Regions from separate parts of the Kluyvera sp. STS39-E genome, predicted to be linked through region 4. Evidence: predicted binding sites of a transcription regulator. Region 4 holds the regulator's gene; each other region holds the start of a gene.

Region 1 (7,892 bases), on a different contig from region 4:
TTGTCGCTCATGATCGCGCGCCGCTGCCACGCCTGCCAAAAGAAGTTTGGCGTCAGCGGATCAAGCAGTAACGGGCTTTCGGTGCCATTGATACGGTAGGTCGGCATCAGCAGATACTGTAGCGGGCCATTGCGATCTTTAAATAAGACGTAGCCGCCTTTTGGGTTGACGTCGACGCACGGTTTTGGCGTCCGGTGCAGTTGCTGATTGGGGACACACTGTTGCAGCACAATCTGCCGCAGCGCGTCCGGGTTGCCAGAATGCAGCCAGTACCAGCCGCCAACACCCGCCGCAATCACCATAACCAGCAGCGCGGCCAGCAGGTATTTTAACCTTGTCATCTTGTCTCCCCGTGTCGAATCGAAGGGGAAGAGTAACGCAGATTTGTGACCAACAGAACATTTGCAGCCCTGCGGTAGGCCGACACCGCCATCTGGCAATGTGCGCCAGACGGCAAAACGCCCGGTAGAGTCACCGGGCGTTTGCGGAAATTAACGCTTACTGATCTGGTCGAAGGTGCCGCCGTTAGAGAAGTGCTCTTTCTGCGCTTTCGTCCAACCGCCGAACTCTTGGTCGATAGTGAAGAGCTTCAGTTTCGGGAACGCGCTTTCATACTTCTTCGCAATCTCTGGATCGCGTGGACGGTAGTAGTTCTTCGCCGCAATTTCCTGGCCTTCCGGCGAGTAAAGGTATTTCAGATAGGCTTCAGCCACCGCCGTTGTGCCTTTCTTCTCAGCCACTTTATCAACCACCGAAACGGTCGGCTCGGCAAGGATGGATTCGCTCGGGGTGACGATTTCAAACTTATCTTTACCCAGCTCGTTCGTCGCCAGCAGCGCTTCGTTTTCCCACGCAATCAGCACGTCGCCGATACCACGTTCAACGAAGGTATTGGTGGAACCGCGCGCGCCGGAATCCAGCACTTCCACGTTCTTATACAGCGACTTCACGAAGTCCTGAGCTTTAGCCTGGTCGTTATTGTTGTGGTGCAGCGCATAGCCCCAAGCTGCTAGGTAGTTCCAGCGAGCGCCGCCGGAGCTTTTCGGGTTCGGAGTAATAACGGAAACGCCCGGTTTCACCAGATCGTTCCAGTCGTGAATTTGTTTCGGGTTGCCTTTACGCACTAGGAACACGATGGTGGAGGTGTACGGCGCGGAGTTATCCGGCAGGCGTTTGATCCAGTTCTTATCAATACGACCGCGTTCGGCAATCGCGTCAACGTCATAGGCCAGCGCCAGCGTCACCACATCGGCGTCAATACCGTTGATGACCGACGTCGCCTGTTTGCCAGAGCCGCCGTGTGATTGACGAATCACCACGTTATCACCGGTCTCTTTCTTCCAGTGCGCGCTGAAAGCTTTGTTATATTGGTCATACAGTTCACGCGTCGGATCGTAAGACACGTTAAGTAACTGAATATCCTTAGCCAGTACGCTGGTGGAAGCCAGCAAAAGAGTTAACCCTACGCCCCACTTGTTCATCGCCCGCTCTCTTATCTGTTGTGTTGTAATGAGGCTAAGCCTGCCAGAAATCGAACCGATGATTAAAGAATAAAAAAAGATTGATTATGCAGTTTTGAAATATAAGGAAGGATAAAGTACGTCGATGCGCGAATGCGCGAATTCACTCAGCGGGGATTCTGCGGGGATAGTGAAGCAGGAAGTTTCCCCAGGCCGCAAACGGCCCGGGGAGAGATGGAATCAAACTTCTTCCATGCGGCCCAGCAGCGCCTGCAGACGATCCTGCCAGCCGTTCTGCTGTTCTTTCAGCTGGCCATTTTCGCGCTCCAGCTCTTCACGGCTATGCTGTGCAGACTGAACATCCTGCTCCAGCGTATTGTTCTTTTCCTTCAGCTCTTCAATTTCCATCTGCAGCAGCGTGATGGTATCAATCGCCTGCTGAACTTTTGCTTCCAGTTTCTCAAACACTTCTAATGACATCGTCCTATATCTCCTGATCATGCAAGGCGTTGATCTCGTCCCGGGACCCCGGCGACACCTTAACCCAAATAAGCGCACGGCTTGTGGTCGATTGTATGGAGCGCCGCCGCCCCTGTCCAGCGCCAGAGCCTGTAGATTACGGTTGTTCGCAATTTTAAGCCTGGTCCTGGAGCGTTTGCGCATATTCCCATTAGATTGTTAACGGATTGGCTCACGGAATGTTTCCTCCCTCACACTTTCCGCTCCGAAAACGTACATTATCTGGCGCGAAAACGCTCATTTCTTGACGCGGTACACACATTTTGATTTCGATATTTCTCGTTTACGCTCGTTAACGATAAATTAACACTATGCCTACATGGCAACATGCGCGTCCCGAGCGCGCATGCACACAATAATCATTAATTTGTCTTCAGGATCCGATTATGAGCCAGACATCGACCTTAAAAGGCCAGTGCATCGCAGAGTTTCTTGGTACCGGGTTGTTGATTTTTTTCGGCGTGGGATGTGTCGCGGCGCTAAAAGTGGCGGGCGCGAGTTTCGGCCAGTGGGAAATCAGCATAATTTGGGGTCTGGGCGTGGCGATGGCTATCTACCTGACCGCTGGCGTGTCCGGCGCGCACCTTAATCCGGCAGTCACCATCGCGCTATGGCTGTTCGCCTGCTTCGATGGGCGTAAAGTAGTGCCCTTCATCGTTGCTCAGTTTGCCGGTGCGTTCTGCGCGGCGGCATTGGTTTACGGCCTCTACTACAACCTTTTCTACGACTTCGAAAGCACGCACAATATGGTGCGTGGCAGCGTCGAAAGCCTTGAACTGGCAGGTATTTTCTCTACCTATCCAAACCCGCATATCAATTTTGTGCAGGCCTTCGCGGTAGAAATGGTCATTACCGCTATCCTGATGGGTGTGATTCTGGCACTGACTGACGATGGCAACGGCATTCCACGCGGGCCGCTGGCTCCGCTGCTGATTGGCCTGCTGATAGCGGTTATCGGTGCCTCCATGGGCCCTCTGACCGGATTTGCGATGAACCCAGCGCGTGACCTCGGGCCAAAAACCTTCGCCTGGCTGGCAGGCTGGGGCGACGTCGCCTTCACCGGCGGCAAAGATATTCCTTATTTCCTGGTGCCGCTGTGTGCACCTATCGTTGGCGCAGCGCTGGGCGCATTCAGCTATCGCAAGCTGATCGGCCGTCATCTGCCGTGCGACACCTGCGAGGTTGAAGAGCCGAAAGCGGTCTCCAGCCAAAACCAACACAATGCTTCGCTGTAATCTGACTACGGACCGTTCATTATGACTGACAAAAAGTATATCGTTGCGCTCGACCAAGGCACCACCAGTTCCCGCGCCGTCGTTATGGATCATGACGCCAACATCGTCAGCGTGTCACAGCGCGAATTTGAACAAATCTATCCTAAGCCCGGCTGGGTTGAGCATGACCCGATGGAAATCTGGGCAACACAAAGCTCCGTGCTGGTTGAAGTGCTGGCAAAAGCCGATATCAGCTCGGATGAAATTGCCGCTATCGGTATCACCAACCAACGTGAAACCACCGTGGTGTGGGAGCGCGAAACCGGTAAGCCGATTTACAACGCCATTGTCTGGCAGTGTCGCCGCACCGCTGAAATCTGCGAGCAATTAAAGCGTGACGGCATGGAAGAATACGTGCGCAACACCACCGGTCTGGTGGTTGACCCGTACTTCTCCGGCACCAAGGTGAAGTGGATCCTCGACCACGTTGAAGGCTCTCGCGAGCGTGCGCGCCGTGGTGAATTGCTGTTTGGCACCGTTGATACGTGGCTGGTGTGGAAGATGACCCAGGGACGCGTGCACGTCACCGACTACACCAACGCCTCACGTACCATGCTGTTTAACATTAATACCCTCGATTGGGATGACAAGATGCTGGATGCGCTGGATATCCCACGCGCCATGCTGCCGGACGTGCGCAAGTCGTCCGAAGTCTACGGTCAGACCAACATCGGCGGTAAAGGCGGCACCCGTATTCCGATCGCCGGGATTGCCGGTGACCAGCAGGCGGCGCTGTTCGGCCAGCTGTGCGTGAAAGAAGGGATGGCGAAAAACACCTACGGCACCGGCTGCTTTATGCTGATGAATACCGGCGAAAAAGCGGTGACCTCGACCCATGGCCTGCTGACCACTATCGCCTGCGGCCCACGCGGCGAAGTGAACTATGCGCTGGAAGGCGCGGTGTTTATGGCCGGAGCCTCTATTCAGTGGCTGCGCGACGAGATGAAGCTTATCAGTGACGCGTTCGACTCCGAATACTTCGCGACCAAAGTCAAAGACACCAACGGTGTGTACGTGGTTCCGGCCTTTACCGGCCTCGGCGCGCCGTACTGGGACCCGTATGCTCGCGGCGCGATTTTCGGCCTGACACGCGGCGTGAACTCCAACCATATTATCCGCGCGACATTGGAATCAATCGCCTACCAGACCCGTGACGTGCTGGAAGCGATGCAGGCAGACTCCGGCATTCGTCTGCACGCCCTGCGTGTAGATGGCGGCGCGGTTGCCAACAACTTCCTGATGCAGTTCCAGTCGGACATTCTGGGCACCCGCGTTGAGCGTCCGGAAGTGCGCGAAGTGACGGCGCTGGGCGCAGCCTATCTGGCCGGTCTGGCTGTCGGTTTCTGGCAAAATCTTGATGAGCTGCAGGAAAAAGCGGTGATTGAGCGCGAATTCCGTCCGGGGATTGAAACCACCGAGCGTAACTTCCGCTACAGCGGCTGGAAGAAAGCGGTGAAACGCGCGTTAGCGTGGGAAGAACACGAAGAGTAAACCGTGACGTGATGCCGGATGGCGGCTACGCCTTATCCGGCCTACAAATGAGCGGTAGGCCTGATAAGCGCAGCGCCATCAGGCAAAGAACGCCGGGATAGTCCCGGCGTTTTTGTCTTAAGCAAACATCGGTAACATCAGATACAGCTTAATGACCAGCGCATTGACGATATCAATAAAGAACGCCCCCACCATCGGCACCACCAGGAACGCGGTATGTGATGGCCCGAAACGTTCGGTAATTGCCTGCATATTGGCAATTGCGGTTGGCGTTGCACCAAGACCAAAGCCGCAGTGACCTGCCGCCAGCACCGCTGCATCGTAGTTTTTGCCCATCATTCGGTAAGTGACAAAAATCGCATACAGCCCCATCGCCACCGCCTGCACAGCCAGAATCACCAGCATTGGTAGCGCCAGCGATGCCAGCTCCCACAGCTTCAGGCTCATCAGCGCCATCGCTAGGAACAACGACAAGCTCACGTTGCCCAGCACTGATACTGCACGCTCGAAGACGCGATAAAAGCCCATCAGCGCCAAGCCGTTGCTCAGGAGCACACCAACAAACAGCACGCACACAAACGTCGGCAGCTCCAGCGCGGTTCCCGCCAGCAGTTGCGCAATCACCCGCCCAACCGTCAGACAGATAGCAATAAGCGCGATACTTTCAATCAGCACCAACGAGGTGATCACACGCCCCACATCCGGTTTTTCGAAGGTGGTAGGCACTTCCTGATCGTCCGGCGTGCCGTCTGGCGAGGAGGAGTGTTTCACCAGATAGCGCGCCACAGGGCCGCCAATTAAACCACCCAGCACCAAGCCGAAGGTGGCACAGGCCATCGCCACTTCGGTCGCATTGCTGAAACCGTAGCGTTCGATAAACAGCTTGCTCCACGCCGCGCCGGTGCCATGACCACCAGATAGCGTGATTGAACCGGCCAGCAGGCCCATTATCGGGTCCAGACCCAGCAGTTTCGCCATGCCGATACCCAGTGCGTTTTGTAACAGCAGCAGTCCCACGACGACAATCAGGAAGGTGCCGACAACTTTCCCGCCCTTGCGCAGGCTAGCGATATTGGCGTTAAGGCCGATGGTGGCGAAGAAGGCCAGCATGAGCGGGTCTTTGAGGGTCATATCGAATTCGATTTCCCAACCCATGCTTTTTTTCAGCACTAGCAGCGCCAGCGCCACCAGCAGACCACCGGCCACCGGTTCAGGGATGGTGTATTTCTTTAGAAAGGGGACGCCCTGGACCAGCTTTCGTCCCAGCAGTAGGACAAGCGTTGCGGCGACGAGCGTCGATAAGGTATCGAGATGAAACATAATTGCAGCTCCTTACTAAACGCATGATCCATTCATACGCGACAAATTTCCGATGTCGAGATAGCCTCTTCGTGAGGCGTCGGCCCAAAGTGTAAGCAAGAAAGGCAGTCAAGGGATAGAAAAAGGTACTATTGCTGATCAATTTCGTTAACCATTTACATCTAATCCACAGTTCTTACACGGTTTTTTCCGCAATAATTTGCGCCACATGAAAGCAACCGATTGCTTTTACCAGCCAGTCCGCTAAAATCGCCACTTTTCCACCATGGGATGGCCTGAAAGATGTCCTCTAACACCCTTGAACAGGTTGATGCGCAACCGGTTGCGCAGAAACACAACAGCGAATTAATTTACCGTCTGGAAGATCGTCCGCCGCTTCCGCAAACCTTGTTCGCCGCGCTTCAGCACCTGCTGGCGATGTTTGTTGCGGTGATCACTCCAGCGCTGCTGATTTGCCAAGCTCTGGGTCTGCCAGCCGAAGATACCCAGCACATTATCAGCATGTCGTTATTCGCATCCGGTGTGGCATCTATCATTCAGATTAAAGCTTGGGGCCCGGTTGGCTCTGGCCTGCTGTCCATTCAGGGCACCAGCTTCAACTTCGTTGCGCCGCTAATTATGGGCGGCACCGCGCTGAAAACCGGCGGTGCCGACGTGCCAACGATGATGGCTGCGCTGTTTGGCACCCTGATGCTGGCGAGCTTCACCGAAATGGCATTATCCCGCGTGCTGCACCTAGCGCGCCGCGTGATCACCCCGTTAGTTTCCGGCGTGGTGGTGATGATTATCGGCCTGTCGCTGATTCAGGTCGGTCTGACCTCTATCGGCGGCGGCTATGCGGCAATGGCCAACAATACCTTTGGCGCACCGAAAAACCTGTTGCTCGCGGGCATCGTACTGGCCATTATCATTCTGCTTAACCGCCAGCGTAACCCTTACCTGCGTATTGCTTCGCTGGTGATTGCTATGGCGGCAGGCTACCTCGCAGCCTGGGCGCTCGGCATGCTGCCGGAAAATACCGCACCGACCAACGGCAGCCTGATTATGGTGCCAACGCCACTGTATTACGGCTTAGGCATCGACTGGAACCTGCTGTTGCCATTGATGCTGGTATTTATGATCACCTCGCTGGAAACCATCGGTGATATCACTGCCACCTCCGACGTGTCAGAACAGCCGGTTTCCGGGCCTCTGTATATGAAGCGACTGAAGGGCGGCGTGTTGGCTAACGGTCTGAACTCCTGCGTTTCTGCGGTCTTCAATACCTTCCCGAACTCCTGCTTCGGGCAGAACAACGGCGTTATCCAGTTGACCGGCGTTGCCAGCCGCTATGTCGGTTTCGTAGTCGCGTTGATGCTCATCGTGCTGGGTCTGTTCCCTGCGGTGAGCGGCTTCGTCCAGCATATTCCTGAACCGGTACTCGGCGGCGCAACGCTTGTGATGTTCGGCACCATCGCTGCGTCCGGCGTGCGCATCGTCTCCCGCGAGCCGCTAAATCGCCGCGCAATTCTGATTATCGCCCTGTCGTTGGCCGTTGGCCTTGGCGTTTCTCAGCAACCGCAAATTCTGCAGTTCGCCCCGGACTGGCTGAAAAACCTGCTCTCTTCCGGCATTGCTGCTGGCGGGATCACGGCAATTATTTTGAACCTGGTTTTCCCACCAGAGAAAGAGTAAACCCGACGCGGCGGTGGTCATTGCCACTGCCGCTGACATCGATTAAAACGATTCCCGCCTTGAGGATTGCGCATAAATCATGCATAACAGATTTATGTGCCCTTCTCAGGATGGAAGATCATGAAATTTCTTGGAAAGCTGATTTTCTGGCTGA
Region 2 (7,892 bases), on a different contig from region 4:
ACAATACGATCCGGTTTGCCAAAATCTTCTTCCCACGGCTGTTCAAAACCAGGGATACGCAGGTTAGAGACGGAGAAGCCCACCAGCCCAGCTTTTGGCTTCGCGCCACGTCCGGTTGCGCCTTCATCACGGATTTCGCCGCCAGAACCGGTTGCTGCGCCCGGCCACGGGGAGATGGCGGTTGGGTGGTTATGAGTTTCCACTTTCATCAGGATATGTGCAGGTTCCTGATGGAAATCGTAGCGGCCGGTTGCGTAGTCGGCAAAGTAGCGCCCCACTTCAGAACCTTCCATCACTGCGGCGTTATCTTTGTAAGCCGACAGCACATGTTCCGGCGTGGTTTCGAAGGTGTTTTTTATCATTTTGAACAGCGACTTAGGCTGTTTTTGACCATCGATAATCCAGTCGGCGTTGAAGATTTTGTGGCGGCAATGTTCGGAGTTTGCCTGCGCGAACATGTACAGCTCGATGTCGTTCGGGTTACGTCCCAGCTTTTTAAATGCATCCTGCAGGTAGTCGATTTCATCCTCGGCCAGCGCAAGGCCAAGACGGATGTTAGCGTCAATCAGCGCCTGACGCCCCTGCCCCAGCAGATCGACACTCGCAACGGGTGCCGGCTGGTGATGAGCAAACAGTTTTTCCGCGTCCTGCAGCGAGGCAAATACGCTCTCCATCATGCGGTCGTGCAGTTCAGCGGCGACGGCATCAACCTGTTCAGCGGTCAGACTAGCGGCATCAATATAGTACGCCACACCACGTTCCAGACGCAGTACCTGCTGCAGGCCGCAGTTGTGGGCGATGTCGGTAGCTTTCGAAGACCAAGGGGAGATAGTGCCAGGGCGAGGAGTGACGAGCAGCAGCTTACCAGTCGGTGTATGGCTATTGAGGCTTGGGCCATACTGTAACAGTCGTTCAAGTCGGGCCCGCTCTTCGTCAGTCAGCGGCGCGTCCAAATTGGCAAAATGGACATACTCGGCGTATAGATTGCTTACCGGGATGTTGGCTGCCTGAAAACGCGTCAGCAGTTTGTTAATACGAAATGCAGACAGTGCAGGCGAACCACGCAGAATTTCCATTATAAGTCTCTCGTCTTTGAAGCGTTAAGTGTGCGCAATGGGGGAGAACGGGCGCTATTATAGTGAATCCTGCGCGCTGACGAAACCGTTTGCGTCGAAATAAAATCATTGCCGCACTTTACCAATAGATGTGACACACCTCGCGAATCAGTTGCCAACTGGCGCAATCTTAAGCAAAATGCCGCTCAATCTGTAGCTAACTAGAATATCGTCAGGGATTTCAACTTACATCTCAGCGAATTAACTATTTGAAAAAACTAAAGATTAATTATCTGCTCATCGGCGTTGTAACGCTGTTGCTGGCAGCGGCCCTGTGGCCATCTATTCCCTGGTTTGGCAAACCAGAAAACCGAATCGCCGCGATCAAAGAGCGGGGGGAGCTGCGCGTCAGTACCGTGCTCTCGCCGCTGACCTATAGCAACTTTAATAATAAAGAGATTGGGCTCGACTCCGAGCTCGCCCAGCAGTTTGCGGATTACCTCGGGGTGAAGTTGAAAATTACCGTTCGGCAGAACATCAGCCAGCTTTTCGACGATCTCGACCACGGCAACGCCGATATGCTGGCTGCCGGGCTGGTCTATAACAGCGAACGCAGTAAAAACTATCAGCCCGGCCCGACCTACTACTCCGTTTCGCAGCAGATGGTCTATCGCGTGGGCAATACGCGCCCGCGCAATCTGAGCAACATCACCGCCGATAAGCTCACCGTTGCACCGGGGCAAGTGGTGATTAGCGATCTGCAAAGCTTAAAAGAGACCAAGTACCCTAACCTTTCGTGGACCGTTGATGAAAAACGCGGCTCGGTCGATCTCATGCAGGCGGTTATCGACGGCAAACTGGACTACACCATTGCCGACTCGGTCGCCATTGGTCTGTTCCAACGCGTTCACCCGGAACTTGCCGTGGCACTGGATATTACCGACGAGCAGCCGGTGACCTGGTTTAGCCTGCAGGATGACGACAACACGCTGTCTGCGGCAATGCTCGACTTCTTCAATAATATTAATGAAGACGGCACCCTCGCGCGTTTGGAAGAAAAATACCTCGGCCATGGTGATGACTTCGACTACGTCGATACCCGAGCTTTCCTGCGTGCGGTGGATAGCGTGCTGCCCGATCTGCAGCCACTGTTTGAAAAATACGCCAGCGAAATAGACTGGAAGCTGCTGGCCGCCATTTCTTATCAGGAGTCCCATTGGGACCCGCTGGCCACTTCCCCCACCGGGGTACGTGGTTTGATGATGCTGACCAGAAATACCGCCCAGAGTCTGGGGCTGACCGACCGTACCGATGCCGAGCAAAGCATTAGCGGCGGCATGCGTTATATCGAAGATATGATGACGAAAGTGCCGGAAAGCGTGCCACAGGAAGAGCGGATTTGGTTTGCGCTGGCAGCCTATAACATGGGCTACGCCCATATGCTCGATGCTCGGGCACTCACCGCCAAGCAAAAAGGCAATCCGGATAGTTGGGCCGACGTCAAACAGCGCCTGCCGCTTCTGAGTCAAAAGCCGTGGTACAGCAAGCTGACCTACGGCTATGCGCGTGGGCATGAAGCCTATGCCTATGTTGAAAACATCCGTAAGTATCAGATTAGCTTGGTTGGCTATTTGCAGGAAAAACAGAAGAAGGCAACGGATGAGATGGCGATAGCGCAAGCTTATCCGGCGGTATCATCGGATGAGCTGAATCAGAATCACTATGGCCTATTCTCATTTATGCCGTCGCCGAATCAAAACGATGCAGTTTCGTTTTTGATGTCACGGCGTAAATAAGCTACTTGTTGGCCGCGGGAGGCGTTGCTTTTGCGGCTAACTTCAGCGTCTTTTGCTGCTGACGACGATGGCGGAAGAAATCGCTCAGCATGCCGGAGCATTCATCCGCCAAAACCCCTTCGGTAAACTCGACCCGGTGGTTCATGCCCGGATGATGCAGCACATCGATTAACGATCCCGCCGCGCCGGTTTTGGCATCGCGCGCACCAAACACCAGATGACCAATGCGACTATGCACCATCGCGCCAGCACACATTACGCAGGGTTCTAGGGTGACATAAAGAGTGGTGTCAATCAGGCGGTAGTTTTGCAGTACCAGACCACCCTGCCGCAGAGCCATGATTTCCGCATGCGCCGTGGGATCGTGGCGACCAATAGGACGGTTCCAGCCTTCACCAATCACTTGGTTGTTATGCACCAATACCGCACCGACGGGCACTTCGCCCTCATCCCAAGCGCGTTTCGCAAGCATTAGCGCATGGCGCATCCAGTATTCATGGTTCAGTTCAGTATCGGACAACGTGAAAACTCCAGATGAGAAAACGCCGCGCATTATACACAAAATCTGTTAAAGCGCAGCGCCCGCTTATTCCAGTTGCTCAAGCTCGCCGCGCGGCGTAACCCGCCAGCGATGCTCACAGAAAAAGAGTAGCGGATTATCCTGCTTGCTGTCGCTATAGCCGCTGTATAAACGTAAAGGCGCGCCAAGACGTTGTTCGAGTTGCACTACTTTCTCATGCCCCAAACAGCGTACTGATAACACGCGACCACCAAAGCCACGGTGCATTTGGCTGCCGATCAAATTCACCTGCGACATCCACGGCGCATCGGCGTAAGCACGCGCCACCAGCGTCTGCGGCGAACCAGTAATCAACCAGACATCGGCATCTTGGCGACTAAGATAACTATCCAAACGCTCCTGCACCACGGGAAACGGTGTCACCGTGGCGCGGAACCAGACGATGAAACTCACCTCCAGCGCATTTAATGTGGCTTCTCGGCGGCCAAAGGTGCAGCCCCAAAGCAGCACACTCATCGGCCAGCGCGCCGCGCGTCCTTTTATCAACATGACCGCGCCGATAATGGGCAACAGCGGCAGAACCAGCAGCGTGTTAAGCGGAAGTTGGCGTAGTAGATAGCGAATGAATGCACCAAACAAATCCTGCTGATGCAGCGTGCCATCGAGATCAAAAAACACCACGCGACGGGAATAGCTGGTCAAATGAAACTCCTGTAATCCGATATCAGGTCAATCAATAGATTAACAGATAGTGTGCCGGCTTTGGTCGAACGAACCCTCAACAAAGCACCGCGTGAAAAGAGTTGTTTTTTGCCGACGTATGGAATATTTAATTCGACAGATCTGGTTATAATAGAATACATAATTCTTTAAAACGAGCAGAATGGTATCCGGTACATTGTGGTCATTGTGCCCGTGAGGTTCTTATGAATTGTTTAATCAGTATTCGTCAGCGTTATCTTCAACTGGCCCAAAGTGATAGAAAGCTGGCGGATTTTATCCTCGCGCAGCCGGATCAGGCACGCCATCTGAGCTCCCAAGAACTGGCAAGCCAGGCCGGTGTGAGCCAGTCTAGCGTGGTAAAATTTGCTCAAAAGCTCGGATTTAAAGGTTTTCCCGCCTTGAAACTGGCGCTCAGTGAAGCCTTGGCCAGCAGCGTTAATCCGCATTCGGTGCCGGTGCATAATCAGATTTGTGGTGATGATCCGCTGCGTCTGGTCGGTGAAAAGCTGATTAAGGATAATGTCGCGGCCATGCACGCATCTCTCGACGTGAACAGCGAAGATAAGCTGCTGGAAACGGTGGCGCTGCTGCGTAACGCGCGGCGTATCATTCTGACGGGGATCGGCGCATCGGGGTTGGTGGCACGTAACTTTAGCTGGAAGCTGATGAAGATCGGCGTCAACGCCGTTTCAGAACTGGATATGCACGCCCTGTTGGCGACAGTACAGGCCATGACCAAAGATGATTTGTTGCTGGCTATCTCCTATTCTGGCGCGCGTCGGGAAATAAACCTAGCCGCAGATGAAACCCTGCGCGTCGGCGGTAAAGTTCTCGCTATCACGGGGTTCTCACCCAATGCGCTCCAACAGCGCGCGTCGCACTGCCTTTATACCATTGCCGAAGAACAGGCCACGCGCAGCGCGGCGATTTCATCGACCAGCGCACAGATGATGCTGACGGATTTACTGTTTATGGGGCTGGTGCAGCAGGATTTGGAGAACGCGCCGGAGCGTATTCGCCACAGCGAAGCGCTGGTGAAAAAACTGGTTTGATCGACGGTGCTATTACCACAGAAAAGGTATGGCCTGTGCGGGAAATGAGCGTATAATGCGCGCCCTGTTTATTGAGTTTTCCGAGAATTTCCTGATGGCGCTGTTAATCACCAAAAAATGTATCAATTGCGATATGTGCGAGCCGGAATGTCCAAACGAGGCCATTTCGATGGGTGATAGCATCTATGAGATCAATAGCGATCGCTGTACCGAATGCATCGGCCATTACGAAACGCCGACCTGTCAGAAAGTGTGCCCGATCCCGAATACGATTTTAAAGGACCCGGCACATTTAGAAAACGAAGAACAGCTGTGGGACAAGTTTGTTCAAATGCACCACGCCGACAAAATCTAACTTTCGATAATCACCGTCGCGCAGGCGTAGTGGCGCTCATCAGCGAGCGTCACGTGCATGTGGTTCACGCCCATTCGCTCCGCCAGCAGTTTCGCCTCACCCCATAACCGCAGCTTGGGCTTGCCCATCTCGTCGTTGTAAACCTCAAACTGATTGAACGCCAGACCGTTGCGAATGCCGGTGCCTAAAGCCTTTGATGCTGCCTCTTTGACCGCAAAACGCTTCGCCAGAAAACGCACCGGCTGCTGATGCGTTTCCCAAATAGCCCATTCGTTATCACTGAGAACGCGACGGGCAAGGCGATCGCCACTACGGGCGATCACCCCTTCAATACGGGCGATTTCGACGATGTCGGTACCTAACCCTAAAATCGCCATTAGCCACGCGCTTCCAGCATCAGGCGCTTCATCTCGGCGACCGCGTCTTTCAGACCCGTCATTACCGCACGACCAATAATAGCGTGGCCGATATTCAGCTCATGCATTTCTGGCAGCGCAGCAATGGCTTTGACGTTGTGGTAGGTCAGACCATGCCCGGCATTGACCTTCAGGCCGAGACTCGCCGCATAGGTGGCGGCTTTCGCAATGCGTTCTAGCTCTTTGGCTTGCTCAGCGTCCGTGGAGGCATCCGCGTAGCAGCCGGTGTGAATTTCGATATACGGCGCACCAACGTCAGCGGCTGCTTTGATCTGCGCGTTATCGGCGTCGATAAACAGCGATACCAAGATGCCCGCATCTGCCAAGCGTTTGCATGCGTCACGCATTTTATCAAGCTGGCCCGCAACATCGAGACCGCCTTCGGTGGTGACTTCCTGACGCTTTTCCGGCACCAAGCAGCAGAAATGCGGACGCGTTTCACAGGCGATAGCCAGCATCTCTTCGGTCACCGCCATTTCCAGATTCATGCGGGTATCTAGCGTCTGACGCAGAATACGCACGTCACGATCGGTGATGTGGCGACGATCTTCACGTAAGTGCACGGTGATGCCATCGGCACCGGCCTGTTCGGCAATAAACGCCGCCTGCACCGGGTCCGGGTATGCGGTGCCGCGTGCGTTACGCAGGGTGGCAATGTGGTCAATATTGACGCCTAACAGTAATTCAGCCATGACAATCCTCGTGATTTTATTTTTAACTTTCTTTCATCTCGCCCAGGCTTTCTCCCGAGCAGGCAGGAAGAAAAATGGGGTGAGCAAAATGTTGTTTATCGTTTTGGAACAAACTGGCGAAACAATTCGCGGCTCTTCAACGGTTTGCCACCAAGATACGGCTTTAAGGCCATACGGGTAAAGCGTTTCGCAGCGCGCAGTACGTCGGCATCGGGAAATTCCCGGCTAGCTAATGCTCGCAGATGACGGCCGGTAAAGGTGTAGTTATCAATCACCACGCTGGCGATGAAACCCTTCTCCTCGCGATAGCGATAGGTCATCGTATCGTCGACCTCATCGCCGCTGCCAGCGCAGTGCAGGAAATCAACGCCGTACCCCAAATGCCCCAACAGCGCCAGTTCAAAACGGCGCAGCGCCGGTTCCGGCGTACCAGTGGCACCAGCCAGCGCTTGGATACAGTACAAATAATCGAAGAAGAGTTCGGAGAAGCGGGTTTCATGCTCAAGCACGCGGGAGATAAGTTCGTTGACGTACAGGCCGCTGTAGAGCGTGATGCCGCTTAACGGTAATGCCAATGAGACAGCTTCCGCGCTGCGCAGCGTTTTGACTTCACCACGCCCGCCAAAGCGAACTAAAAGAGGAGTAAAGGGCTGAAGAGCACCTTTAAGGTTGGAACGTTTGGAACGTGCGCCTTTAGCCACAAGGCGCACGCGACCCGATTCTTCCGTGAAGACGTCCAGCATGAGGCTGGTTTCGCTCCAGGGACGACTATGCAGGACAAAAGCGCGCTGCCAGCCCTCCATCGGGGTTATTCTCAGAGATCGTCAGTGTAACCGAGACTGCGCAGCGCGCGTTCGTCATCGGCCCAGCCTGATTTCACTTTCACCCACAGTTCAAGGTGAACAGGCGCTTCGAACATATCCTGCATATCTTTACGCGCTTCGATACCGATGGTTTTGATTTTGGAACCCTTGTTCCCAATAACCATCTTCTTCTGCCCTTCTCGCTCAACCAAGATCAGGCCGTTGACGTCATAACCGCCGCGTTCGTTTGTCACGAAGCGTTCGATTTCAACGGTTACCGAATACGGCAGCTCTGCGCCAAGGAAACGCATCAGTTTTTCACGGATGATTTCAGAGGCCATAAAGCGCTGTGAACGGTCGGTGATGTAGTCTTCCGGGAAGTGGTGGATAGCTTCCGGCAGATGCTTACGCACAATCCCGGCAACGGTATCCACGTTGAACCCGCTCTCAGCAGAGATAGGGACGATATCGAGGAAATCC
Region 3 (7,892 bases), on a different contig from region 4:
TCGCGCGGCTGGAAACCGGCATGGCGTGGGCGGAAGAGCCGCCTTCGCGCACCCGCCATATGATAAGCAACCTGCAGGTAAGTGAAACCGACCAGCCGGACGTCTTCGCCGTCCGCCTCAACTACCTGCTGTACCGTGCCCAAAAGGAACGTGACGAAACGTTTTATGTGGGCACCCGCGTGGATAAAGTCCGTCGGCTGTCCGACGGTACGTGGCGTCTGCTGGCACGTGAGATCGTGCTCGATCAGGCGGTGATCACCTCCCACAACCTGAGTATCCTTTTCTGATGAATCGCGTATTTGCCTGCGCCACCGAGGCGCTGCCGGAGGGAGAAGCCCTCCGCTTGGAAACCTCACCCGTTATCGCCCTGTTCCACGTCGGCGGTGAATTTTTTGCCATTAACGATCGCTGTAGCCACGGTAACGCGTCGATGTCCGAAGGCTATCTGGAAGACGATGCCACCGTCGAATGCCCGCTACACGCCGCCAGCTTCTGCCTGAAAACCGGCAAGGCGCTGTGCCTACCCGCAACCGACCCGCTCACCACCTACGCCGTTCATGTGGAAGGTGGCGAGGTATTTATCGATATTCCTGAGGAGGCCTGATGAGCGATTTACACGACAACGTGGTGTTTATCACCGGCGGCGGCTCCGGGCTCGGGCTGGCGCTGGTCGAACGCTTTATCGAAGAAGGCGCGAAGGTCGCCACCCTAGAACTGTCGGCGGCGAAGGTCGCCAGCCTGCGTCAGCGTTTTGGCGAACACGTGCTGGCCGTCGAAGGCAATGTGACCTGCTACGCCGACTACCAGCGCGCGGTCGATCAGATCCTCACCGTCTTCGGCAAGCTGGACTGCTTTATCGGCAATGCTGGCATCTGGGATCACAACGCTTCACTGGTGAATACTCCGGCGGATGCGTTGGAAAGCGGTTTTCATGAGCTGTTCAACGTTAACGTGCTGGGCTACCTACTGGGCGCAAAAGCCTGCGCTCCGGCGCTGATTGCCAGCGAAGGCAGCATCATTTTCACCCTTTCTAATGCGGCTTGGTATCCAGGTGGTGGCGGCCCGCTGTACACCGCCAGCAAACACGCAGCTACCGGGCTGATTCGTCAGTTGGCCTACGAGCTGGCGCCGAAAGTCCGCGTTAACGGCGTCGGCCCCTGCGGCATGGCGACCGACCTGCGCGGCCCGCAGGCGCTGGGGCAAAATAACACCTCAATCATGCAGTCGCTGACGCCGGAGAAAATTGCCGCCATTCTGCCCCTGCAATTCTTCCCCGATCCGGCTGACTTTACCGGGCCGTACGTGATGCTGGCCTCGCGCCGCAACAACCGCACGCTGAGCGGCGTGATGATCAACGCCGATGCCGGCCTGGGGATCCGTGGGATCCGCCACGTCGCGGCGGGTCTGGATCTTTAAGGAGCGCTATGAACGAACAGATTATTGCTATTATTGGCGGCGGCCAGGCGGGGGCAATGGCCGCCGCCGCCCTTCGCCAGCAAGGGTTTAGCGGGCAACTGCATCTTTTTTCTGACGAAACGCATCCCCCTTACGAGCGCCCGCCGCTGTCAAAGGCGATGTTGCTGGACGACAACCCGCAATTGCAGCCGGTGCTCCCCGCCAAGTGGTGGCAGGAAAACAATGTCCAGCTCCATCTGGGCGTGACGATTCGCCAGCTTGACCGGTCGTCGCATACCCTGACGCTGGCAGACGGCCAAACCTACCGCTGGACGCAGCTTCTGTTGGCGACCGGCGCGGCAGCACGTCCGCTACCGCTGATTGACGCTCTTGGCTCGCGGAGCTTCACCCTGCGCCACGCCGGTGACGCCGCGCGGCTGCGCGACATCCTGCAGCCGGGAAAATCGGTGGTGATTGTTGGCGCAGGCACCATCGGGCTTGAGCTCGCGGCCAGCGCAACCCAGCGCGGCTGCCGGGTCACGGTCGTGGAACAGGCGTCGACGGTGATGGGCCGCAACGCCCCACAGCCGGTGCGCGACTACCTGCTGGCGCGTCATCAGTTGGCGGGCGTGCGCATGCTGCTCAACAGCGCCATTGAACACGTGGAAAACGGCGAGTTTGTGACCCTGACGCTGCAAAACGGCGACACGTTAACAGCCGACGCGGTGGTGTACGGTATCGGCATTATCGCTAACGACGCCCTGGCTCGCGACGCCGGGCTTGAAACGGCCAATGGGATAATCGTTGATGCCACCTGCGTCACCGCCGATCCGGCCATTTTTGCCGCCGGAGACGTCACGTTAACGCGCCATCCCGACGGTTCGCTGTCGCGGATAGAGAGCTGGGAAAACGCCAACGTGCAGGCGCAAACCGCCGCCGCCGCGATGCTGAATCAGCCACTGCCAGCCACGGCACCGGGCTGGTTCTGGACCGATCAGTACAGCGATAACCTGCAGTTTGTCGGTGAAATGCGGGGCGAAAGCTGGCTGTGCCGTGGAGACCCGAAGAGCGGCAAGGCTATCTGGCTGAAGCTGCGAGGCGGTGCTTTGCTGGGGGCGGTAACGCTGAATAACGGGCGAGAAGTGCGGGTACTGCGTAAACTGATACAGTCAGGGCGCGTGGTCAGTGAGACACAGCTGTGCGATGAAAGTGTGCCGCTGAAGTCGCTTTAAATGTCCTTCCCTGCCTTCGCGCGAGCATAGCGACGGCAGGGAACGCGCTAGCCAAAATACTGATTTTACTCCCCTGTGTGGCAGGTCACAGAATTGTGTATTACGTTTAAATCATACGTACTGACACAAGGAACGGCCATGAACTCGCTTCGCTATCTCGATTTTGGCGCATCGCGCGATCTGCTACTGCTGATTGCTCGTATCGCCGTGGTACTGCTGTTTATTCTCTTCGGCTATCCCAAAATGCTCCACTTCGACGGCACGGTACAATATATGGCGTCATCCGGCGCACCGATGCCTTCGCTGGCCGCCATTATCGCGATTGTGATGGAAGTACCGGCGGCGATTCTAATTATCCTCGGCTTCTTTACCCGTCCACTGGCGGTGCTCTTTATTTTCTATACGCTGGGTACAGCGGTAATTGGTCACCACTACTGGGATATGACCGGCGATGCGGTGATGCCGAATATGATTAACTTCTATAAGAACATCAGTATTGCGGGAGCATTCCTGCTGCTGGCGATTGTCGGGCCGGGGAAAATTTCGTTAGATAGGCGTTGATGGTTTGCCTGATGGCGGCTTCGCCTTATCAGGCCTACGAAAGCGTTGTAGGCCCGATAAGCGTAGCGCCATCGGGCATTAAAAAAGGCCGCATGCGCGGCCTTTTTTTGCATCTTACGATTAGCGCTTACGCGTAAACCGGGAAGCGTGCACAGATTTCCAAGACTTTACCTTTGATGCGCTCGATAACGGCTTCATCATTGATGTTGTCCAGAACGTCACACATCCAGCCAGCCAGCTCTTTCACTTCGGCTTCTTTGAAGCCACGGCGAGTAACAGCCGGAGAACCGATGCGGATACCGGAGGTCACAAACGGGCTCTTCGGATCGTTTGGTACGCTGTTTTTGTTCACGGTGATGTTCGCACGGCCCAGTGCTGCATCCGCTTCTTTACCGGTCAGGTTTTTATCAACCAGATCCAGCAGGAACAGGTGGTTTTCAGTCCCGCCGGAAACCACTTTGTAACCACGGTTCAGGAATACTTCCACCATCGCTTTGGCGTTTTTCGCAACTTGCTGCTGATAAACTTTGAACTCAGGTTCCATCGCTTCTTTCAGCGCAACCGCTTTACCTGCGATAACGTGCATCAGAGGGCCACCCTGCGCGCTTGGGAACACGGCGGAGTTCAGTTTCTTGTACAGATCTTCGTCGCCGCCCTTCGCAAGGATCAGGCCACCGCGTGGACCCGCCAGAGTTTTATGGGTGGTCGTGGTAACAACGTGCGCGTGTGGAACCGGGTTCGGGTAAACGCCAGCTGCAATCAGACCCGCAACGTGCGCCATATCAACGAACAGGTATGCGCCAATGCTGTCAGCGATTTCACGCATTTTTGCCCAGTCAACGATACCGGAGTAAGCAGAGAAACCACCGATGATCATTTTCGGTTTGTGTTCCTGCGCCTGCTTCGCCATGTCTTCGTAGTCAATTTTACCGGACTCATCAATACCGTAAGGGATGATGTTGTACAGTTTACCGGAGAAGTTTACCGGGGAACCGTGAGTCAGGTGACCACCTTGAGCCAAGTTCATGCCTAGTACGGTGTCGCCTGGCTGCAGCAGCGCGGTGTAGACCGCGAAGTTAGCCTGAGAACCGGAGTGCGGTTGCACGTTAGCGTAGTCGGCGCCGAACAGCTCTTTTGCACGGTCGATAGCCAGTTGCTCAACGATATCAACGTATTCACAGCCACCGTAGTAACGCTTGCCCGGATAACCTTCAGCATATTTGTTGGTCAGCTGAGATCCCTGTGCCTGCATGACGCGCGGGCTGGTATAGTTTTCGGAGGCGATCAGTTCAATGTGCTCTTCCTGACGTACTTTTTCTTGCTCCATAGCCTGCCACAGTTCGGCATCATAATCGGCAATGTTCATTTCACGCTTTAACATCCGCATCTCCTGACTCAGCTAACAATAGAATTTTGCCCTGAAAAAGGCAGTCCTGTTGGACAACGGGCAACAGTATAACTGAATCGTTCTGTGATAACAGGTCTTGACAAACGAAATTACGCAAACGTTTACCTTCAGGCTACACAAGGGGTTGAGGAATAAAGGCCTTACGTTAGAAAGTGGATTTCTTTTCAGGTTTGTGATGCGAATAATTCATCTTGTAACCGAGATTATGCAATCTCACAAAGAACCATTTACAAAGCAGGGGTATTTTTATAAGATGCATTTAATATGCAACATTAAGTGATAATCATAGGAAAACCTGCCATGCTTGATGCACAAACCATCGCCACCGTTAAAGCCACTATCCCTCTGCTGGTTGAAACCGGCCCTAAGCTCACGGCCCATTTTTACGACCGGATGTTTGCCCATAACCCGGAACTGAAAGAGATTTTCAATATGAGCAATCAGCGTAACGGCGACCAGCGTGAAGCGCTGTTCAACGCAATTGCCGCCTACGCCAGCAATATTGAAAACCTGGCAGCGCTGCTGCCTGCGGTTGAGAAAATTGCCCAGAAGCACACCAGCTTTCAGATTAAACCAGAGCAGTATGACATCGTAGGCGGCCATCTTCTGGCGACGCTGGATGAAATGTTCAGCCCAGGTCAAGAAGTACTGGATGCTTGGGGCAAAGCCTACGGTGTGCTAGCTGGAGTGTTTATTAACCGAGAAGCCGAGATCTACCAAGAGAGCGCCAGTAAAAACGGCGGCTGGGAAGGCACTCGTCCGTTCCGTCTCGTCGGCAAAACGCCGCGCAGCGCACTCATTACCAGCTTTGAATTTGCCCCGGTCGATGGCGGAACCGTCGCGGATTACCTGCCGGGCCAGTATCTGGCCGTGTGGTTGAAACCGGAAGATTTCGAATTTCAGGAAATCCGCCAGTACTCCCTGACGCGTAAAGCAGACGGTAAAGGCTACCGTATTGCGGTGAAACGTGAAGACGGCGGGCAGGTTTCAAGCTGGTTGCACAACCATGCAAGCGTCGGTGACGTCGTGCATCTGGCAGCACCTGCCGGTGATTTCTTTATGTCGGTGGAAAAGACAACGCCCGTCACCCTGCTTTCCGCAGGCGTCGGTCAAACGCCGATGCTGGCAATGCTCGACACGCTGGCCAAATCTCAGCATAACGCCCAGGTTAACTGGTTCCATGCGGCAGAAAACGGCGAAGTGCACGCGTTTGCCGATGAAGTGAAAGCACTGGGTGCCAGCTTGCCACACTTTAGCGCACACACTTGGTACCGCCAGCCGACGGATAGCGACCGCAGCGCCGTGCGCTTTGACAGCGAAGGCGCGATGGATTTAAGCCCGATGGCAGACGCGATCGGCTCTCCGGCGATGCAGTTCTATCTGTGTGGCCCGGTAGGATTTATGCAGTTCGCGGCGAAACAGTTGGTTGAGCTGGGCGTATCACAAGAAAACATTCACTACGAATGTTTTGGCCCGCATAAGGTCTTGTAAAACAGTTGGCGCGTAGGCCGGATAAGGCGACAGCCGCCATCCGGCATTTATGCCTGATGGCGCTATGCTTATCAGGCCTACGAAGATAAGAGTGGGATTAGATTGCGGCGTCGTCTTCTTCGCCAGTACGAATACGCACCACGCGCGCGACGTCAAAGACGAAAATTTTACCGTCGCCGATTTTACCGGTCTGGGCGGTACGAATAATGGTATCCACGCAGGTATCGACGATATCGTCGGTGACAACGATTTCAATTTTAACCTTCGGCAGAAAGTCCACCATGTACTCCGCGCCACGATACAGCTCGGTGTGGCCCTTCTGACGACCAAAGCCTTTCACTTCTGTAACCGTCATCCCGGTGATGCCCACTTCCGCCAGCGCTTCACGTACGTCATCGAGTTTGAAGGGTTTAATAATCGCATCAATTTTTTTCATGGTGTTCCTGTCGTTTTTATCGCGTAACCGGTTGCTCACCGTATCATAAATCAGACGTATGTCCGGTGCTACTCTTTAAAATCGTTGGCATCGAGTTCATGACGGGAGAGCAATTTATAGAATTCGGTGCGGTTTCGCCCTGCCATTCTGGCGGCATGGGTGACGTTACCTTTGGTGATTTGCAGCAGCTTACGCAGGTAGTTCAGTTCAAACTGATTACGCGCCTCAACGAAGGTTGGCAGCGCGGTATTTTCCCCTTCCAGCGCCTGCTCCACCAGCGCATCGCTTATCACCGGCGAAGAAGTTAATGCCACACACTGTTCGATAACGTTGACCAATTGGCGCACATTGCCCGGCCAGTTTGCCGCCATCAGCCGCTTCATCGCATCGGTCGAAAAGGCACGTACAAAGGGTTTATGGCGATCGGCGGCCTGGCGCAGCAGGTAGTTCGCAAGCAGCGGAATATCCTCGGTACGCTCGGCTAGCATAGGGATCTTCAGATTGACGACGTTCAGGCGGTAGAAAAGATCCTCACGGAACTCGCCGCGCGCCATCGCTTTGGGCAGATCCCGGTGAGTTGCCGAGACAATACGGACGTTGATATCCAGATCGCGGTTGCTGCCCAGCGGACGGACTTTACGCTCCTGCAGCACGCGCAGTAACTTGACCTGCAACGGTGCTGGCATATCGCCAATTTCATCCAGAAACAACGTACCGCCTTCTGCGGCCTGAAATAGCCCTTCCCGATTGCTCACCGCACCGGTAAACGCGCCGCGCGCATGACCAAACAGCTCGGACTCGAGCAACTGTTCCGGCAGCGCGCCGCAGTTGATCGCCACAAAAGGCTTCGCGTGACGCGGGCTGGCGTTGTGGATAGCCTGCGCCAAAATCTCTTTGCCGGTACCGCTTTGACCGTTTATCAGCACGCTGACATCAGACTGCGCCACCATTTGCGCCTGCTCTAATAGCCGGAGCATCAGCGGGCTGCGGGTGACAATCGCTTCCCGCCACCGTTCATCCATGGCAGGCGACGAGCGTTCCAACGCTTCATCAATCGCCTTGTACAGCGCGTCTTTATCGACCGGCTTGGTCAAGAAGCTAAAGACCCCCTTCTGGGTGGCGGCGACCGCATCAGGGATAGAGCCGTGCGCGGTGAGGATGATCACCGGCATACTCGGCTGCACTTTCTGAATTTCGCTAAACAACTGTAAGCCGTCCATCTCGTCCATTCGCAAGTCGCTAATGACCAGATCGATGCGTTCCTTAGCCAGCACCCGTAGCCCCTGTTGGCCGCTTTCAGCGGTCACGACACGATACCCTTCGCTGGTCAAACGCATTCCCAGCAGTTTTAGCAGGCCGGGGTCGTCAT
Region 4 (7,892 bases):
AGGGGCGTGGTACCGCTGACCACGTTGGCGTCTATGTCGGTAACGGCAAGTTTATCCAGTCCCCGCGCACCGGCCGCGATATTCAAATTACCTCACTTAGCGAAGATTACTGGGTACGCCATTACGTCGGTGCCCGCCGCGTTGTCACGCCTAAGACCATTCGTTAAACACTTCCCCCGTTTGTTAACAAACGGGGTAAGCTTATCTTTTATCTCACCTTTTAATTTGCTACTCTATCCACACTCAATACAAGGTTATTGGGTGAATAAACTATAATAAGGAGAGTAGCAATGTCGTTCGAATTACCTGCATTACCGTATGCCAAAGACGCTCTGGCGCCACATATTTCCGTGGAAACGCTCGAGTACCATTATGGTAAACACCACCAGACTTACGTCACCAACCTGAATAACATGATCAAAGGCACCGCGTTTGAAGGTAAAACGCTGGAAGAGATCGTGCGCACTTCTGAAGGCGGCGTTTTCAATAACGCGGCTCAGGTCTGGAACCACACCTTCTACTGGAACTGCTTGGCACCCAATGCCGGCGGCGAACCGACTGGCGCGGTGGCGGAAGCCATCAACAAAGCGTTTGGCAGCTTCGCTGAGTTCAAAGCCCAATTTACCGATGCGGCAGTGAAAAACTTTGGCGCAGGCTGGACTTGGCTTGTGAAAAAAGCGGACGGCTCTCTGGCAATCGTCTCTACGTCTAACGCGGGTACTCCGCTGACGACTGATGCAAAACCACTGCTGACCGTAGATGTGTGGGAACATGCTTACTACATCGACTACCGCAACGCGCGTCCAAACTATCTGGAGCACTTCTGGGCTCTGGTAAACTGGAAATTTGTTGCGGAAAATCTGGCGGCGTAAGCCACTATCGCCGGAGTAATCCGGGGAGACAAAAAAAGCAGAAGGTCACGCCTTCTGCTTTTTCGTTTTTACTCTTGCGCCAGCGCCTCTTCGCCCCGGCGACGTCCACTGAGAAAGACCACCAGCAACGCCAGTCCGGCGACAATCGCCCCCATAACCGGCACGAAGCTATAGCCCAGGCCACCTGAGATGACCGCACCGCCGGCCACAGCGCCCAAGGCATTGCCAAGGTTAAATGCCCCAATATTCACTGATGACGACAGCCCCGGCGCCTCATGCGCAACGCGCATCACCCGCATCTGCAACGGCGGCACCACGGCGAAGGTTGCCGCGCCCCATACCACCATGCTCACCGCCGCTCCCACTTGCGTTTGCGCAAGGAATGGGATCGCCAGCATGATAACCATCAGCAGCAGCAGAAAACCTTTTAACGTCCCGCTCACCGAGCGATCGGCAAATTTGCCGCCCAGATAGTTACCGATAGAGAAGCCGACGCCAATTAAAACCAGCATCAGGGTAATAAAGCCGGACGTGGCATGGGTAATGCTGTGCAGTACCGGTGAAATGTAGGTGTAGAGGGTAAACATCGCCCCTGCCCCCAGCACGGTAGTGAGCAGCGCAGAAAGCACCTGCGGACGAACCAACACCGACAGCTCGCGTTTAACGTCCGGCTTTTCCCCACTACCGCCCTTAGGCAGAGACAAGAACAGACTGACGATAGCCACCACCCCAAGTCCCGCCGTCGCCAAAAACGACATACGCCAACCAATCGTTTCCCCAAGCCAAGTAGCAGCCGGCACACCGCCGATGTTAGCAATCGTCAGCCCCATAAACATGGTCGCCACCGCGCTGGCCTGTTTGTGTTTCGGCACTACGCTTGCCGCAACCACCGACCCTAAGCCGAAAAATGCGCCGTGGTTAAGGCTGGTAATAATGCGCGAAAGCATCAGCGTGGTGTAGTCCGGCGAAATTGCGGACAGCACGTTGCCTAGGGTAAAAATCGTCATCAGGAAGATAAGCGCATTTCGGCGGCCACGATGAGATAACAGTAAGGTCATCAGTGGAGCTCCTACCATAACACCAACAGCGTAGGCGCTGATCAGCATGCCCGCAGCAGGGATGGAGACATCGACACCCTTGGCAATCACCGGCAACAGACCCATCGGCGAGAATTCAGTGGTACCAATACCAAATGCCCCGATAGCTAACGCCAATAAGGGAAAGTTAATTTTCATGCAATGACTCCGTTTTACCGCCGACTGCGCGCGATATGGCAATATAGGGCAAAAGCATGACATTAATCACAGAAAAACAGAAGTGTACAAAACTGCAAAAGATTATTGCGAAATGCGTAACAATCAGCAGGAGGGAGCAGACGCTCCCTCGCAGGGGAATTAATGCAATATAGCGGTGAAGCTTGCTGCCACGATCAGAGCCAGCGCAACAAAAGTCGTGCACAGAGACAGTTTAAGATCGGTACTCATCAATTTTTCTCCTTTTGATTACCACAGTAAAACTGCGTTTAATCATTTTTGCACAGTTAATCATAAAAATCTTCACAGATTTAGCAGGATGTTTGTTTTTGTTCTTCCACTTTGCGCCAGGATAAGTCAAAATTCGACGCTTATTTATAAGCGTACCGGCCATTGACCCCCTCCTGTCGTCCTGTATCGTTTTCCCGGCGAATCACAATCATTAAGATTGTGCCAGGGTGTGTAAAGGCAAACGTTTTCGTTACGATTATATCAGGGGCAGGCTTGGGTCTGGAGTGAGATGGAATGGCAACAATTAAAGATGTAGCGAAGCGCGCAAACGTTTCCACTACAACCGTATCACATGTAATTAACAAAACGCGTTTCGTCGCTGAAGATACGCGCGAAGCCGTGTGGGCGGCAATCAAAGAGCTGCATTACTCACCGAGCGCCGTTGCCCGTAGCCTCAAGGTCAATCACACCAAATCAATTGGTCTGTTGGCCACCAGCAGCGAGGCTGCATATTTTGCTGAAATCATCGAAGCCGTTGAGAAAAACTGCTTTGAGAAAGGCTATACCCTGATTTTGGGCAATGCGTGGAACAATCTGGAAAAGCAACGAGCCTATCTGTCAATGATGGCGCAAAAACGCGTCGATGGCCTATTGGTGATGTGCTCTGAATACCCAGACCCGCTGCTGACTATGCTCGAAGAGTACCGCAACATCCCGATGGTAGTGATGGACTGGGGTGAAGCGAAAGCCGACTTTACCGACTCCGTCATCGACAACGCTTTTGAAGGCGGCTACATGGCAGGTCGTTACCTGATCGAACGTGGCCACCGCGATATTGGCGTGATCCCAGGCCCACTGGAGCGCAACACCGGTGCTGGTCGTCTGGCAGGCTTTATGAAAGCGATGGAAGAAGCGCTGATCAATGTCCCAACCAACTGGATAGTTCAAGGTGACTTTGAGCCGGAATCCGGCTACCGCGCCATGCAGCAGATCTTATCCCAGCATCCGCGCCCTACTGCTATTTTCTGCGGCGGTGATGTGATGGCGATGGGCGCGCTGTGCGCCGCTGATGAAATGGGTCTGCGCGTGCCGCAGGATATTTCACTTATCGGTTACGACAACGTGCGCAACTCCCGCTTCTTTACGCCGTCACTGACGACTATTCACCAGCCTAAAGATTCGCTCGGTGAAACGGCTTTCAATATGTTGATGGACCGTATCGTCAGCAAGCGTGAAGAGTCGCAGTCGATTGAGGTTCATCCGCGCCTTATCGAACGCCGCTCGGTGGCGGACGGCCCATACCGCGACTACCGCCGTTAATGGTCCTTACGGACGCCTTACGCTGGCGTCCGTAACCACTCCTCATTTAGAGTCTCACTGTCCCCCAGGTAATCCAGAAGCCAGCTTAGCGCCGGTGAAGCGTCACTTTGCTGCCACGTCAGGCAACAAGCCGCTTTCGGGAATGGATTCTCCAGCGTCAACGCCACCCACTCTCCGCTATCTAACCATGGCTGTGCCCGATGACCGGGTACCATTGCCGCGCACAATCCGGCTGAAATACAGGTTTCCGATGATTCCCAGTCTGGCACCACCACCCTCTTTTGGTTGTCCAGAAGCCAAGTGGTGCGTTTTGGCAACGAGCGCGACGTATCTTCGCGTACCAACGATGGCCAGTTGCGCAACACATCGTCACTCAGCGGCCCGGCCATCTTTGCCAACGGATGTGAACTGGCAACAACACAGTGCCAGTTCAGCATGCCCATATCGCGGAATGCGAAACGTCCACCTACCGGTATCGCCTGCGTGGCGCCGATGGCTAACTCTACGCGTCCATCCGCCAGCGCATCCCACACGCCATTGAACACTTCTTGGGAAACAATCAGCTCGACATCGTTAAAGTGGCGGTAAAAATCGACAATTAATTGGCGAGTGCGTTCGGGTTTAACAATGTTGTCGACGGCAATCGCCAACTGTCCTCGCCAGCCATTGGCGATTTGCTGACACTGCTGGCGGGTGATCTGCATTTTTTTGATGACAGACCGGCCTTCCTTTAAAAACCAAGCACCAGCCGGTGTTAATTCAACATCCCGATGACGCCTTTCAAACAGCGGTACCGCCAGCCACTCTTCCAACTGGCGCACCGTATAACTGACCGCAGAAGGTACCCGATGCAGCTCCTGCGCCGCTGCGCTAAAGCTACCGTTACGTGCAACCGCATCAACCACTTCCAGAGAATATTCAGACCACATTTTCTGCCTACAAAAAATTTGAATGCATGAGACAAATATTAGCGTTTCACAAGTGCTATTGCACTCTCTACACTCTGCCCGACTGTTTACTAACGATAAAAAGGGCGATTTATGCAACCTGGAAAAGGGTTTTTAATCTGGCTCGCGGGGCTTAGCGTGCTCGGCTTTCTGGCAACCGACATGTACCTGCCAGCCTTTGCTGCCATTCAGGACGATCTGCAAACGCCAGCATCTGCCGTGAGTGCCAGCCTGAGTCTGTTTCTTGCCGGTTTCGCCGTAGCGCAGCTTCTCTGGGGCCCGCTGTCCGATCGGTATGGACGTAAACCCATTCTACTGACCGGGCTTACCATTTTTGCCATCGGCTGCCTGGGCATGCTGTGGGTGCGCGATGGAACCACGCTGCTGGTGCTGCGTTTTGTCCAAGCCGTCGGTGTTTGCGCCGCAGCCGTCACTTGGCAGGCGATGGTGACGGACTACTATCCGGCACATCGTACCAACCGCATTTTTGCCACCATCATGCCGCTGGTCGGCCTTTCTCCGGCTTTAGCACCGCTCTTGGGCAGCTGGTTGTTGGCACACTTTGACTGGCAGGCCATTTTTGCCGCCCTGTTCATCATCACTCTACTGCTGATGTTGCCGACGCTGCGCTTGAAGCCAGCGCATAAAAAGCCGGTTGCCAGCGATGACAAACTGACGTTTATGCGCCTACTGCGCAGTAAAGACTATCGCGGTAACGTGCTGATTTACGCCGCTTGTTCTGCCAGCTTTTTCGCTTGGTTGACCGGTTCACCGTTTATTCTGCATGAAATGGGCTATAGCCCAACCGTCATTGGTCTGAGCTACGTGCCTCAAACTATCGCCTTCTTGGTGGGCGGATACGGTTGCCGTGCGGCGCTGCAAAAATGGCAGGGCTCGCAGCTTCTACCTTGGCTGCTGGTGCTCTTTGGCGTAAGCGTGATTGCTACCTGGGCAGTGGGTTTGGTGCCGAACGCTTCGTTAACCGCGCTTTTGATCCCGTTCTGCGTGATGGCCATTGCTAACGGCGCTATCTACCCGATTGTCGTGGCTCAGGCATTAAAGCCTTTCCCTCAGGCAACCGGCCGCGCCGCGGCTTTGCAAAATACCTTGCAGTTGGGTCTGTGTTTCTTGGCAAGTCTTGCGGTTTCTACGCTGATTGCCACCCCGCTACTGACCACCACCTGCGTGATGCTGGCCACGGTCCTGCTGGCGGCTGTCGGTTACTTTATGCAGCGCTCGGCACGATGCGCAGAATGCTCGTCTAAGCACTCCACTTCCCACGCGTAATCATCACGCGCATCAATGTCACGCAAATCGTTAGGACGCTAAGATTTATTGTTGAATCAATAAACTTAGCGTCCTATACTGGATCGGCATCACATAATTAATATACATTGGACTAATTGATTGGCAGCAGGATGCTTCCCGTTAAACCACGGATAGGATTTCGGTAGGGAATTCTTCCCTTCCTCTGTGCTACGTCGGATAGCAGGTTCACGAACTTTTCGTGACATTTCTCACAAACCAGAAAAAAGCGTCTACGCTGTTTTAAGGTTCTGATCATCAGGTCGGGATGGAGAAGCTATGAGCTCATCGTGTATAGAAGAAGTAAGCGTACCGGATGATGACTGGTATCGTATCGTTAGCGAGCTGTTAAACCGCGCAGGCATTGAGATTAACGGTAATGCTCCTTGCGATATCCAAGTCAAAAATCCGCAACTATTCAAACGCATTTTACAAGAAGGTTCGCTGGGTCTTGGAGAAAGCTATATGGACGGCTGGTGGGAATGCGACCGTCTTGATATCTTTTTCGACCAAGTTCTGCGTGCCGGTTTAGAAAACCAACTCCCCCATCATTTCAAAGATACCCTGCGTATTGCCGGCGCCCGTCTGCTGAATTTACAAAGTCGAAAACGCGCTTGGCAGGTGGGTAAAGAACACTACGATCTCGGCAACGACCTCTTCAACCGCATGCTTGACCCGTATATGCAGTACTCCTGCGGGTACTGGAAAGATGCGCAGGATCTAGAAGAAGCACAGCTTGCCAAACTGGATCTCATTTGCCAAAAACTGCAGCTCAAACCGGGCATGCAGGTGCTGGACATTGGCTGCGGCTGGGGCGGGCTAGCAGCGTATATGGCGAAAAACTATGCCGTCAGCGTGAAAGGCGTCACCATTTCCGCCGAGCAGCAGAAGCTCGCGCAATCGCGCTGTGAAGGGCTGGATGTCGAAATTCTGCTGCAGGATTACCGCGACCTTCATGCTCAGTTTGACCGAATTGTTTCAGTTGGCATGTTTGAGCACGTTGGGCCGAAAAACTACGACACCTATTTCTCCGTTGTCGACCGTAATTTAAAACCTGACGGCCTATTTTTGCTGCACACCATCGGCTCAAAGGTCACGGACAATAATGTCGATCCTTGGATTAATAAATACATCTTTCCGAATGGCTGTTTACCCTCAGTACGCCAGATTGCCCACGCCAGTGAACCCCATTTTGTGATGGAAGACTGGCATAACTTTGGCGCTGATTACGATACGACGCTGATGGCTTGGTATGAACGTTTTATTGCCAGTTGGCCTGAGATCGCGGACAACTATTCTGAACGATTCAAACGCATGTTTAGCTACTATCTGAATGCCTGTGCGGGTGCGTTCCGTGCACGTGATATTCAGCTATGGCAGGTGATGTTCTCTCGCGGGGTTGAGCAGGGTTTACGTGTAGCTCGATAATGCCTTACGACCTGCGTCTCGCTGACGCAGGTCATCTCTTCTGGCGGTTATTCTGCCGCCTGCTGTGCCGCTTCTTTTGCCGCCATAACGCGTTCTACAGTATCTACAACCGCCTGCGTTTGCGGGTCAATTTCAATATTGACTCGGTCGCCCAACCGTTTTTTACCCAGCGTAGTACGCTCCAGCGTTTCCGGGATCAGGTGGACACAAAAACGGGTTGGTGTCACTTCGCCGACCGTCAGGCTGATACCATCAATACCGATAAAGCCTTTATACAGAACATACTTCATCAGCGCCGGGTCCTGAATTTTGAACCAGATTTGCCGATTGTTTTCAGACGTCAGGATTTTCGACACTTCCGCAGTGGTCATAATGTGACCGGACATCAAATGGCCGCCGATTTCATCGCTGAATTTCGCCGCCCGCTCAACGTTCACGAGATCGCCCTCTTTCACATCACCCAGATTGGTGATGCGCAACGTCTCTTTCATCAGGTCAAAGCTAATCTGGTCGCCGTTAATTTCCGTCACCGTGAG

The links. Region 4 encodes PurR, which represses purine synthesis genes. Its sites were predicted from a motif close to CANGCAAACGTTTGCNTG; they were not measured.
Region 1: AB4K05_RS13150 (NCS2 family protein) is a predicted target of PurR. The motif match lies at 6,276-6,293, and genes of this name have one in related genera.
Region 2: purL (phosphoribosylformylglycinamidine synthase) is a predicted target of PurR. The motif match lies at 1,155-1,172, and genes of this name have one in related genera.
Region 3: glyA (serine hydroxymethyltransferase) is a predicted target of PurR. The motif match lies at 4,687-4,704, and genes of this name have one in related genera.

What each region holds. Positions count from the first base shown of each region.
Region 1 is NZ_JBFQGA010000005.1:306,910-314,801, forward strand. It holds gene AB4K05_RS13120 (CDP-diacylglycerol diphosphatase) at 1-341, opposite strand, end outside; gene AB4K05_RS13125 (sulfate ABC transporter substrate-binding protein) at 492-1,481, opposite strand; gene zapB (septal ring assembly protein ZapB) at 1,701-1,940, opposite strand; gene AB4K05_RS13135 (MIP/aquaporin family protein) at 2,366-3,214, shown strand; gene glpK (glycerol kinase GlpK) at 3,236-4,744, shown strand; gene gltS (sodium/glutamate symporter) at 4,862-6,064, opposite strand; gene AB4K05_RS13150 (NCS2 family protein) at 6,347-7,738, shown strand; gene AB4K05_RS13155 (AsmA family protein) at 7,859-7,892, shown strand, end outside.
Region 2 is NZ_JBFQGA010000008.1:39,203-47,094, reverse strand. It holds gene purL (phosphoribosylformylglycinamidine synthase) at 1-1,079, opposite strand, end outside; gene mltF (membrane-bound lytic murein transglycosylase MltF) at 1,325-2,851, shown strand; gene tadA (tRNA adenosine(34) deaminase TadA) at 2,853-3,404, opposite strand; gene yfhb (phosphatidylglycerophosphatase C) at 3,438-4,073, opposite strand; gene AB4K05_RS18015 (MurR/RpiR family transcriptional regulator) at 4,298-5,146, shown strand; gene AB4K05_RS18010 (YfhL family 4Fe-4S dicluster ferredoxin) at 5,241-5,501, shown strand; gene acpS (holo-ACP synthase) at 5,498-5,878, opposite strand; gene pdxJ (pyridoxine 5'-phosphate synthase) at 5,878-6,609, opposite strand; gene recO (DNA repair protein RecO) at 6,705-7,412, opposite strand; gene era (GTPase Era) at 7,424-7,892, opposite strand, start outside.
Region 3 is NZ_JBFQGA010000008.1:52,941-60,832, reverse strand. It holds gene hcaF (3-phenylpropionate/cinnamic acid dioxygenase subunit beta) at 1-287, shown strand, start outside; gene hcaC (3-phenylpropionate/cinnamic acid dioxygenase ferredoxin subunit) at 287-604, shown strand; gene hcaB (3-phenylpropionate-dihydrodiol/cinnamic acid-dihydrodiol dehydrogenase) at 604-1,416, shown strand; gene hcaD (phenylpropionate dioxygenase ferredoxin reductase subunit) at 1,425-2,627, shown strand; gene AB4K05_RS18070 (DoxX family protein) at 2,766-3,188, shown strand; gene glyA (serine hydroxymethyltransferase) at 3,316-4,569, opposite strand; gene hmpA (NO-inducible flavohemoprotein) at 4,897-6,087, shown strand; gene glnB (nitrogen regulatory protein P-II) at 6,185-6,523, opposite strand; gene glrR (two-component system response regulator GlrR) at 6,592-7,892, opposite strand, start outside.
Region 4 is NZ_JBFQGA010000003.1:333,681-341,572, reverse strand. It holds gene AB4K05_RS08200 (C40 family peptidase) at 1-167, shown strand, start outside; gene sodB (superoxide dismutase [Fe]) at 291-872, shown strand; gene AB4K05_RS08190 (MFS transporter) at 941-2,107, opposite strand; gene AB4K05_RS08185 (YnhF family membrane protein) at 2,267-2,356, opposite strand; gene purR (HTH-type transcriptional repressor PurR) at 2,651-3,676, shown strand; gene punR (DNA-binding transcriptional activator PunR) at 3,694-4,605, opposite strand; gene punC (purine nucleoside transporter PunC) at 4,717-5,910, shown strand; gene cfa (cyclopropane fatty acyl phospholipid synthase) at 6,208-7,356, shown strand; gene AB4K05_RS08160 (riboflavin synthase subunit alpha) at 7,404-7,892, opposite strand, start outside.